DNA from 2 places in the Pseudomonas sp. PP3 genome. Region 2 is predicted to be linked to the other one. Evidence: predicted binding sites of a transcription regulator. Region 2 holds the regulator's gene; the other holds the start of a gene.
The links. Region 2 encodes FliA, which starts transcription of late flagellar genes. Its sites were predicted from a motif close to CTAAAGTTTNNNNNNNNNNNGCCGNTAA; they were not measured.

Region 1 (4,546 bases), 320 kb from region 2:
AGCGGTTGAACGAGCCGGCCAGTTGGCCCAGCTCATCCTGGCTGGTGATGTTCAGGCGACGGGTCAGGTCACCCTCGCCCGCCGCGATGTCGTCGAGGTTGGCTTTCATCTGGTTCAGCGGGCGCAGAATGGTGTTGGCCAACAACATCCCGGCTGCGGCGAGCAGCACCAGCACCACCACGGCCACGCCGACAATGCTCAGCACCACGCCTTGCATGCGCTCCTGAACCTTGGCCTCGACCACGGCGACTTGCGCTTCGATACCGTCAAGGTTGACCGACGTACCCACCGCCATGTCCCACTTCGGCAAATATTCGGTGTAACCGAGCTTGGGCACCAGCACCTTGTTATTGCCCGGCAACGGCGAGCTGTATTGCAGGTAGTGCGTACCGTCCTGGGCGACTTTCACCAGGTCGCGGTTGACGTAAACCCCGTTGGGATCGCGGTTGTCCTTGAAACTTTTGCCCACGCCTTCGGGATCTTTGGCCTTGAACAGGCGCACGGTGTTGGAGTCGTAGCCGAAGAAGTAGCCGTCCTTGCCGTAGGTGATGTTCGACAGCAACTTGATGGCCTGCGCCCGTGCCGCGTCGTCGCCCTGCGCGGCAGCGTCGTACAGCGGCTTGATCGTGGTCATCGCCACGGCAACATAACTTTGCAGGGTCGCCTTGGCATCGCTGAGCAGGCGCTCGCGGGTTTCCACGACCTCCTGGCGGGCCTGGCCTTGCAGGATAAACAACGTGGTCAGGCTGATGACCAGCGCGAAGAGCAACACCGGGAGGACGGCAAGGGACAGGACTTTAGCCTTCAGGCTCATGCGCATGACGTTCACTCTTTGATTTTGTTGGCGTGGTTAAAGCTTTAACGGCAGGCCAATTCAAAAGTTGAACGCGGTCACTGTGGGAGCGAGCCTGCTCGCGATGACGGCCTGTCAGTCACATAGATGCTGAAAGTGCCGACGCTTTCGCGAGCAGGCTCGCTCCCACGGGGTGAATTGCGGTGTTACAGCACCATCGCGGCAATCCAGCCAAACGCCAGCAGCGGCAGGTTGTAGTGCAGGAAAGTCGGGACCACGGTGTCCCAGATGTGATGGTGCTGGCCGTCGATGTTCAGGCCGGAAGTCGGGCCGAGGGTCGAGTCCGAGGCTGGCGAACCGGCGTCACCCAGGGCGCCGGCGGTGCCGACGATGCACACGATGGCAATCGGGCTGAAGCCCAACTGCACACACAACGGTACGAAAATCGCCGCCAGGATCGGCACGGTGGAGAACGACGAGCCGATGCCCATAGTCACCAGCAAACCCACCAGCAACATCAGCAAGGCACCGATGCCTTTGCTGTGATCGATGTACGCGGCCGACGATTCGACCAGCGTCTGCACCTCGCCGGTGGCCTTCATCACTTCGGCGAACCCCGAGGCGGCGATCATGATGAAGCCGATCATCGCCATCATCTTCATGCCTTCGGTGAACAGGTCGTCAGTGTCGCGCCATTTGACGATGCCCGAGACCGAGAAAATCAGGAAACCGGCCAGCGCACCAATAATCATCGAGTCCAGCAGCAACTGAATAATGAAGGCTGCGGCAATCGCCACAGCCGCTACCATCAGGCTCATCGGGTTGTACTGCACCGCAACCTGCTCGACTTGCTCGATCTTTTTCAGGTCGTAGACACGCTTCTTGCGGTAGCTGATGAACGCGATCAGCAAGCCCGTCACCATGCCCAGCGCCGGAATACCCATGGCGTGGGTGACGTTGATGCCGCTGACGTCCACGCCACTGCGGGCGACGTTGGCCAGCAGGATTTCATTGAGGAAGATGTTGCCGAAGCCCACCGGCAGGAACATGTACGGGGTGATCAGGCCGAAGGTAATGACACAGGCGATCAACCGGCGATCCAGCTGCAGCTTGGTCAGCACGTAGAGAAGCGGCGGCACCAGCAAGGGAATGAAGGCGATATGTATCGGCAAGATGTTCTGCGAGGCAATGGCCACGACCCAGAGCAGACCGATCAACAACCACTTGACCTGGCCACCGCCCGTGGCGTGCTGGCGATCGACCATCGCCAGCACTTTGTCCGCCAGGGCATGAGCCATGCCGGACTTGGCAATGGCCACCGCGAAAGCACCGAGCAACGCGTAGGACAACGCCACGGTCGCCCCGCCGCCGAGGCCGCTGTTGAAGGCTTTGAGGGTCGCGTCGATTCCCAGGCCACCGGTCAAACCGCCCACCAGCGCACCCACGATCAGCGCGATCACCACATGCACGCGGGACAGGCTGAGTATCAGCATGACGCCAACCGCGGCAATTACTGCATTCATTTCATTACCTCGACACAAACGGAAAGAGTCCGGTCGGCAGCTCGCATGGGCCGCCAGCGGGTTAAAGAATGGGTCTTATTAGAAGGGCGCGCACTTTGCCGGACCGCTGCCGCCTTGTCAAAGTCAGGCGCGTCCTTTTGTAGGAGCCGGCTTGCTGGCGATGGGTCCATGCAACCTTGCGGTGATCCTGCGACCGCATCGCTGGCAAACGAGCGACTACAGCCGATTCGATTTTCGGGGGCGGCGTAAAGAAAGCCAGATGGCTGCCGTTACAGTGCAAAGTCTCAGATATTTATCGAATAAAGGACGTCTCCATGTCGCTCAGACAACTTTCCATTCAATGGAAAATCACCCTGCTGGCCGGGCTGTGCCTGGCGGGCATCGTGACCCTGCTGGTGGGTCTTTCGCTGTACCGCATGGAGCACAGCTCCGCGATGGTGAAAGCCTCGAGCATGGAGATGCTGACTGAAGCGGCCCAGGCGCGGATCGAGTCCCAGGGTGAAAACCAGGCACTGGTCATTCGCCAGCAATTCATGGACGCCTATCAATACGGGCATGGATTCTCCCGTCAGGTGCTGTTTCTGCGGGATCAGGCCGAGAAGCGCTTCCTCGATGCCTTCGACCTGCGCGAAGACCTGACCCGTCAGGTCAAATCGGCCCTGCAAGCCAATCCGGAACTGCTGGGTTTGTCCCTGGTGTTTGAACCCGACGGGCTGGACGGCAAGGACGAACTGTTCAGCGGCCAGGACGAATTGGGCAGCAACGACAAGGGCCGCTTTGCCCTGTACTGGTCGCAGCCTTCGCCGGGCAAGGTGACGTCGATGGCGCTGCCGGAAAGCGACATGACCGACACCAGCACCGGGCCCAGCGGCGAACCGGCCAACGCCTGGTTTACCTGCCCGCGCACCAGCCTCAAGCCCTGCGTGATCGAACCCTACTTTTATATGATCGACGGCCAGAAAGTGCTGATGACCAGCATCGTGTTCCCGCTGATGGTCAACGGCAAGGTGATCGCTTCGTTATCGGTGGACATCAACCTCAACCGCTTGCAAGCCATCAGTCAGGGCGCGAGCAAGAAACTCTACGACGGCCAGACCAGCGTCAGCATTATCAGCCCTGCCGGCCTGCTCGCCGGTCACAGCCCGGACGCCGGCAAACTCAGCCAGCGCCTGGAAGCCATCGACCCCACCAACGGTGCCGAGTTGATGCGCACCCTCGCGACCAGCAGCCAGACCGCCAGCCTGCACAGCAATCAACAGCTCAAAGTGCTGTCGCCGTTCCAGCCGATCCCCGGTGGAAAATCCTGGGGCGTGTTGCTCGACGTCCCGGAGAAAGTGCTGATCGGCCCCGCCGAGACCCTGAAAAAGCAACTGGATGAAGGTAACACCGCCGGCACCCTGACCGAGTTGGGCCTGGGTGCGCTCGCCGCATTGATCGGGCTGGTACTGGTGTGGCTGATGGCCCGCAGCGTGACCAAGCCGATTTTGGGCGTGGCGCACATGCTCGAAGACATCGCCAGCGGCGAAGGTGACCTGACCCGCCGCCTGGCCTATGACAAACAGGATGAGCTGGGCCAATTGGCGGGCTGGTTCAACCGCTTCCTCGACAAGCTGCAACCGATCATCGCCGAGGTCAAACGCTCGGTGCAGGACGCTCGCAGCACCGCCGACCAGTCGTCCGCCATCGCCACCCAGACCAGCGCCGGCATGGAGCAGCAATTCCGTCAGGTGGATCAGGTCGCCACCGCGTCCCACGAAATGAGCGCCACTGCCCAGGACGTGGCCCGCAGCGCGGCCCAGGCAGCGCAAGCCGCCCGGGATGCTGATCAGGCGACCCGCCAGGGCCTGACCGTGATCGACCGCACCACCGCGAGCATCGACAACCTCGCCGCCGACATGAGCGCGGCGATGATTCAGGTCGAAGGTCTGGCGGCCAATAGCGAAAAGATCGGTTCGGTGCTCGAAGTGATCCGCGCCATCGCCGAACAGACCAACCTGCTCGCGCTAAATGCCGCCATCGAAGCAGCCCGTGCCGGTGAGGCCGGGCGCGGGTTTGCCGTGGTGGCCGATGAAGTGCGCAACCTGGCGCGGCGCACCCAGGAATCCGTCGAGGAAACCCGGCTGGTGATCGAGCAATTGCAAAGCGGCACCCAGGATGTGGTGGGGTCGATGGGCAACAGCCATCGCCAGGCCCAAGGCAGTGTCGAGCAGGTCGGCCAGGCCGTGACGGC
Region 2 (4,546 bases):
TGGCGTCGTCTGCAACGTATCGGTTTGTCCGGGCCGTTGTCTCGCGACCTGCTGGCGCTGATCACCGACATTCAAGAACCCCGTCAGGCCTGGCGCATGTTGCTGGCGCACCTGGCGCGGATGATCGCCACGCCGGAAATCGAGCCGCTGGAAGAGGGCGGGGTGATTGCCATGGTCGGCCCTGCCGGCATGGGCAAGACCACCACCCTGGCCAAACTGGCTGCCCGTTACGTGCTCAAGTACGGCGCGCAGAATATCGCGCTGGTGAGCATGGACAGCTACCGCATCGGTGCCCAGGAGCAGCTCAAGACCCTCGGTCGGATTCTCAATGTGCCGGTGACCCACGTTGATCCGGGGCAATCGCTGGTGCAAGCGCTGGAACCCCTGCTGCGCAAGCGCGTGGTGCTGATCGATACCGCCGGCCTTCAGGCCAGCGATCCGGCTCTGCGCATGCAGCTCGAAAGCCTGGCCGGACGAGGCATAAAATCAAAAAATTATCTGGTCCTGGCAACCACCAGCCAGAAACAGGTTCTAACCGCCGCTTATCACAGTTACAAGCGCTGCGGGCTTGCTGGCTGCATCCTGACTAAACTGGATGAAACGGCAAGTCTGGGCGAAGTGCTGAGCCTGGCCATCAGCCATGAATTACCGGTGGCCTACCTGACTGATGGCCCGCGGATTCCGGATGATTTGCATCTGCCGCGTCGTCATCAACTGGTCAGCCGCGCCGTCAGCGTGCAAATGCAGGAAGAACCCAGCGAAGAAGCCATGGCTGACATGTTCGCTGATATCTACCACAGCCCCACCAAACAGGTAGGCTGAGGTAACAATGAATAGTTTTTGTACCTACATCGATGGTCTGCCATGCATTGTTCGGTTTACGAACGCGCAGCCAGTAATGTGGCCTCCGTCTATGCAAGACAAGGTAAAGAAATAACATGGGCAGCATGCATCCCGTACAGGTGATCGCGGTGACCGGCGGCAAAGGTGGCGTCGGGAAAACTAACGTGTCAGTGAACTTGTCCCTGGCTTTGGCTGAACTTGGCCGGCGCGTCATGTTGCTGGACGCCGACCTGGGGCTGGCGAACGTCGACGTTCTGTTGGGCCTGACACCCAAACGTACCCTGGCCGACGTGATCGAAGGTCGCTGCGAGCTGCGCGACGTCCTGTTGCAGGGCCCGGGCGGCATCCGCATCGTTCCCGCCGCGTCCGGCACCCAGAGCATGGTTCACTTGAGCCCGGCGCAACATGCCGGCCTGATCCAGGCCTTCAGCGACATCGGCGACAACCTCGACGTGCTGGTGATTGACACCGCTGCGGGTATCGGTGACTCGGTAGTCAGTTTTGTCCGTGCGGCCCAGGAAGTGTTGCTGGTGGTCTGCGACGAGCCGACCTCGATCACCGACGCTTATGCGTTGATCAAACTGCTTAACCGCGACTACGGCATGAACCGCTTCCGCGTCCTGGCCAACATGGCCCAGAGCCCGCAGGAAGGGCGCAACCTGTTCGCCAAGTTGACCAAAGTCACGGATCGCTTCCTCGACGTCGCCCTGCAATACGTCGGCGCCGTGCCTTATGACGAAAGCGTGCGCAAGGCCGTGCAAAAACAGCGTGCCGTTTACGAAGCGTTCCCGCGCTCCAAGTGCTCGCTGGCCTTCAAGGCGATCGCGCAGAAGGTCGACACCTGGCCGCTGCCCGCCAACCCGCGCGGGCATCTGGAGTTCTTCGTCGAGCGCCTCGTGCAACAAACGGCAGGACCCGTGCTATGACAGCCAGCGGCTACAACCTCTACAAGAAATCGGCACGCGATGCGCAGTACGAGCTGATCGAGCGTTACGCGCCGCTGGTCAAACGCATTGCCTACCACTTGCTGGCGCGTCTGCCGGCCAGTGTCCAGGTCGAAGACTTGATCCAGGCCGGGATGATTGGCCTGCTGGAAGTTTCGACCAAATACGACGCCAGCAAAGGCGCAAGTTTCGAGACGTACGCGGGCATCCGCATCCGCGGCGCCATGCTCGATGAAGTGCGCAAGGGCGACTGGGCGCCACGCTCGGTCCACCGCAATACCCGCATGGTCAGCGACGCCATCCGCTCGATTGAAGCTAAAACCGGCCGTGACGCTAAAGATCACGAAGTTGCGGCCGAACTCCAATTGAGTCTCGACGATTACTACGGGATTTTGAACGACACCCTGGGCAGCCGTTTATTCAGTTTCGACGATCTGTTGCAGGACGGCGAACACGAAGGGCTGCACGAGGATGGCGCGAGTGCTCACCTCGAGCCGTCACGCGATCTGGAAGATGAACGCTTTCAGGCAGCGCTGGCGGACGCGATTGCCAATTTGCCGGAGCGTGAGCGACTGGTGTTGGCGCTGTACTACGACGAAGAGTTGAATCTCAAGGAAATCGGTGAGGTCCTGGGGGTCAGCGAATCTCGGGTCAGCCAGTTACATAGCCAGTGCGCAGCCCGTTTGCGGGGGCGTTTGGGAGAGTGGCGAGCGCGCTGAAGGCAGTGTGGGGGCACTGCGACGTGGCTGGTGGGGTGATGAACCGCGCCGGTCTCGCTTCGTTGTACTCCAGACAGTCATTGAGTGCTTTGCCAGATTGATTGAAATGGCGCGTCCAGGTGCTGGGCGCGTTTTAGTCTGCTTGGAGGTCGAATTGGACAAGAACATGAAAATCCTCATCGTTGATGACTTCTCAACGATGCGGCGGATCATAAAAAACCTGTTGCGTGACCTTGGGTTCACCAACACGGTCGAGGCCGACGATGGCACTACCGCCATTCCGGTACTCAACAGCGGGAGCATCGACTTTCTGGTGACCGACTGGAACATGCCTGGCATGACCGGTATCGATCTGCTGCGCCACGTGCGTGCCGATGAAAAGCTCAAGCACCTGCCGGTGCTGATGGTGACCGCTGAAGCCAAGCGCGAGCAGATCATCGAAGCGGCCCAGGCCGGTGTAAACGGCTATGTGGTCAAACCCTTCACGGCCCAGGCGTTGAAAGAAAAAATCGAGAAGATTTTCGAACGCATCGGTTGAACTGCGCCACGGGGGAGCTATGGGGCATAACGAATCTTCGCAGGGCGATTTTGAATCGACCCTGAAAAAACACGCCGTCGAACTGGTCGCGAGCCTTGAAAAAGGCAGGTTTGGCGATGCTGTGCAATTGATCCATGAGCTCAACCAGACCCGTGACCGCGGCCTGTATCAGGAAGTGGGCAAGCTCACCCGCGAGCTGCATAGCGCGATCGTCAATTTTCAGATTGCCCCGCACATGCCGCAAGCCGAGGAGGTGTCACAGATCACCGACGCCACCGAGCGTCTGGGCTATGTGGTCAAGCTGACCGAGGCCGCGGCCAACCGCACCATGGACCTGGTGGAAAACGCCACGCCGCTGGTCAACAGCCTGGCCGACGAAGCCCAGGCCTTGAGCACGGATTGGGGGCGGTTCATGCGTCGCGAAGTCGGCGCTGAAGAGTTCCGCGAACTGGCCCGGCGCGTCGACGGGTTCCTGGCACGCAGCAGCACAGACAACCGTGCCGTGTCGGGCAACCTCAACGACATCCTGCTGGCCCAGGATTATCAGGACCTCACAGGTCAAGTGATCAAGCGTGTGACCCAACTGGTCACCGAAGTTGAAAGCAACCTGCTCAAGCTCGTACTCATGGCCAGCCAGGTGGACCGCTTTGCGGGCATCGAACATGACCGTGAAGCGATGCTTGCAGAAAAAGATCCACAAAAACATCTCTCTCAGGGTGAAGGTCCGCAGATTCATGCCGATAAAAGAGAAGACGTTGTGTCCGGTCAGGACGATGTGGACGATTTGTTATCCAGCCTGGGATTTTAGCGTTTTAGAATTTTAGGTTTTTTGGGTTTTTAGACCTGTAGGAGCACACCATTAATGAGCTTCGGCGCCGATGAAGAGATCCTTCAGGATTTCCTGGTTGAGGCCGGCGAGATTCTAGAGCAACTGTCCGAACAGCTGGTCGAGCTGGAAAGCCGACCGGATGATGCGGATTTGCTCAATGCAATTTTTCGCGGTTTCCACACTGTAAAAGGGGGCGCCGGCTTCCTCCAGCTCAACGAGCTGGTGGAGTGCTGCCACATCGCCGAGAACGTGTTCGACATCCTGCGCAAGGGTGAGCGTCGCGTTGACTCGGAATTGATGGACGTGGTTCTTGAAGCGCTGGACGCGGTGAACAGCATGTTCAGCGAAGTCCGCGAACGCAGCCCGATCACGGCTGCTACACCGGAATTGCTCGCGGCACTGGCCCGTCTGGCCGAGCCGCAATCGGCCGACGAGGTTGCACCTGCACCTGTCGCCCACTTGGTTGAAGAGCCTGCCGCTGAAAGCGAGTCGGGTGATATCACCGACAATGAATTCGAACAACTGCTGGACTCGCTGAACGCCGTCAAGGCCCAGGCCGAGGCGCCGGCGGCTGCTCCGGTATCGGCCGGCGATGCGGCGGCCAGCGATGAAATCACCGACGCCGAGTTCGAGTCGTTGCTCGACCAGTTGCACGGTAAAGGCCAGTTCGCGG

Region 1: a site for FliA is predicted at 2,562-2,589, ahead of KHO07_RS09085 (methyl-accepting chemotaxis protein). Genes of this name have one in related genera too.

Annotation. Positions count from the first base shown of each region.
Region 1 covers NZ_HG995459.1:1,968,840-1,973,385, reverse strand. Annotated here, with positions in the region: gene KHO07_RS09095 (methyl-accepting chemotaxis protein) at 1-820, opposite strand, end outside; gene KHO07_RS09090 (Na+/H+ antiporter NhaC family protein) at 1,000-2,316, opposite strand; gene KHO07_RS09085 (methyl-accepting chemotaxis protein) at 2,631-4,546, shown strand, end outside.
Region 2 covers NZ_HG995459.1:1,646,633-1,651,178, forward strand. Annotated here, with positions in the region: gene flhF (flagellar biosynthesis protein FlhF) at 1-822, shown strand, start outside; gene fleN (flagellar synthesis regulator FleN) at 939-1,769, shown strand; gene fliA (RNA polymerase sigma factor FliA) at 1,766-2,506, shown strand; gene KHO07_RS07640 (chemotaxis response regulator CheY) at 2,673-3,044, shown strand; gene KHO07_RS07645 (protein phosphatase CheZ) at 3,064-3,852, shown strand; gene KHO07_RS07650 (chemotaxis protein CheA) at 3,907-4,546, shown strand, end outside.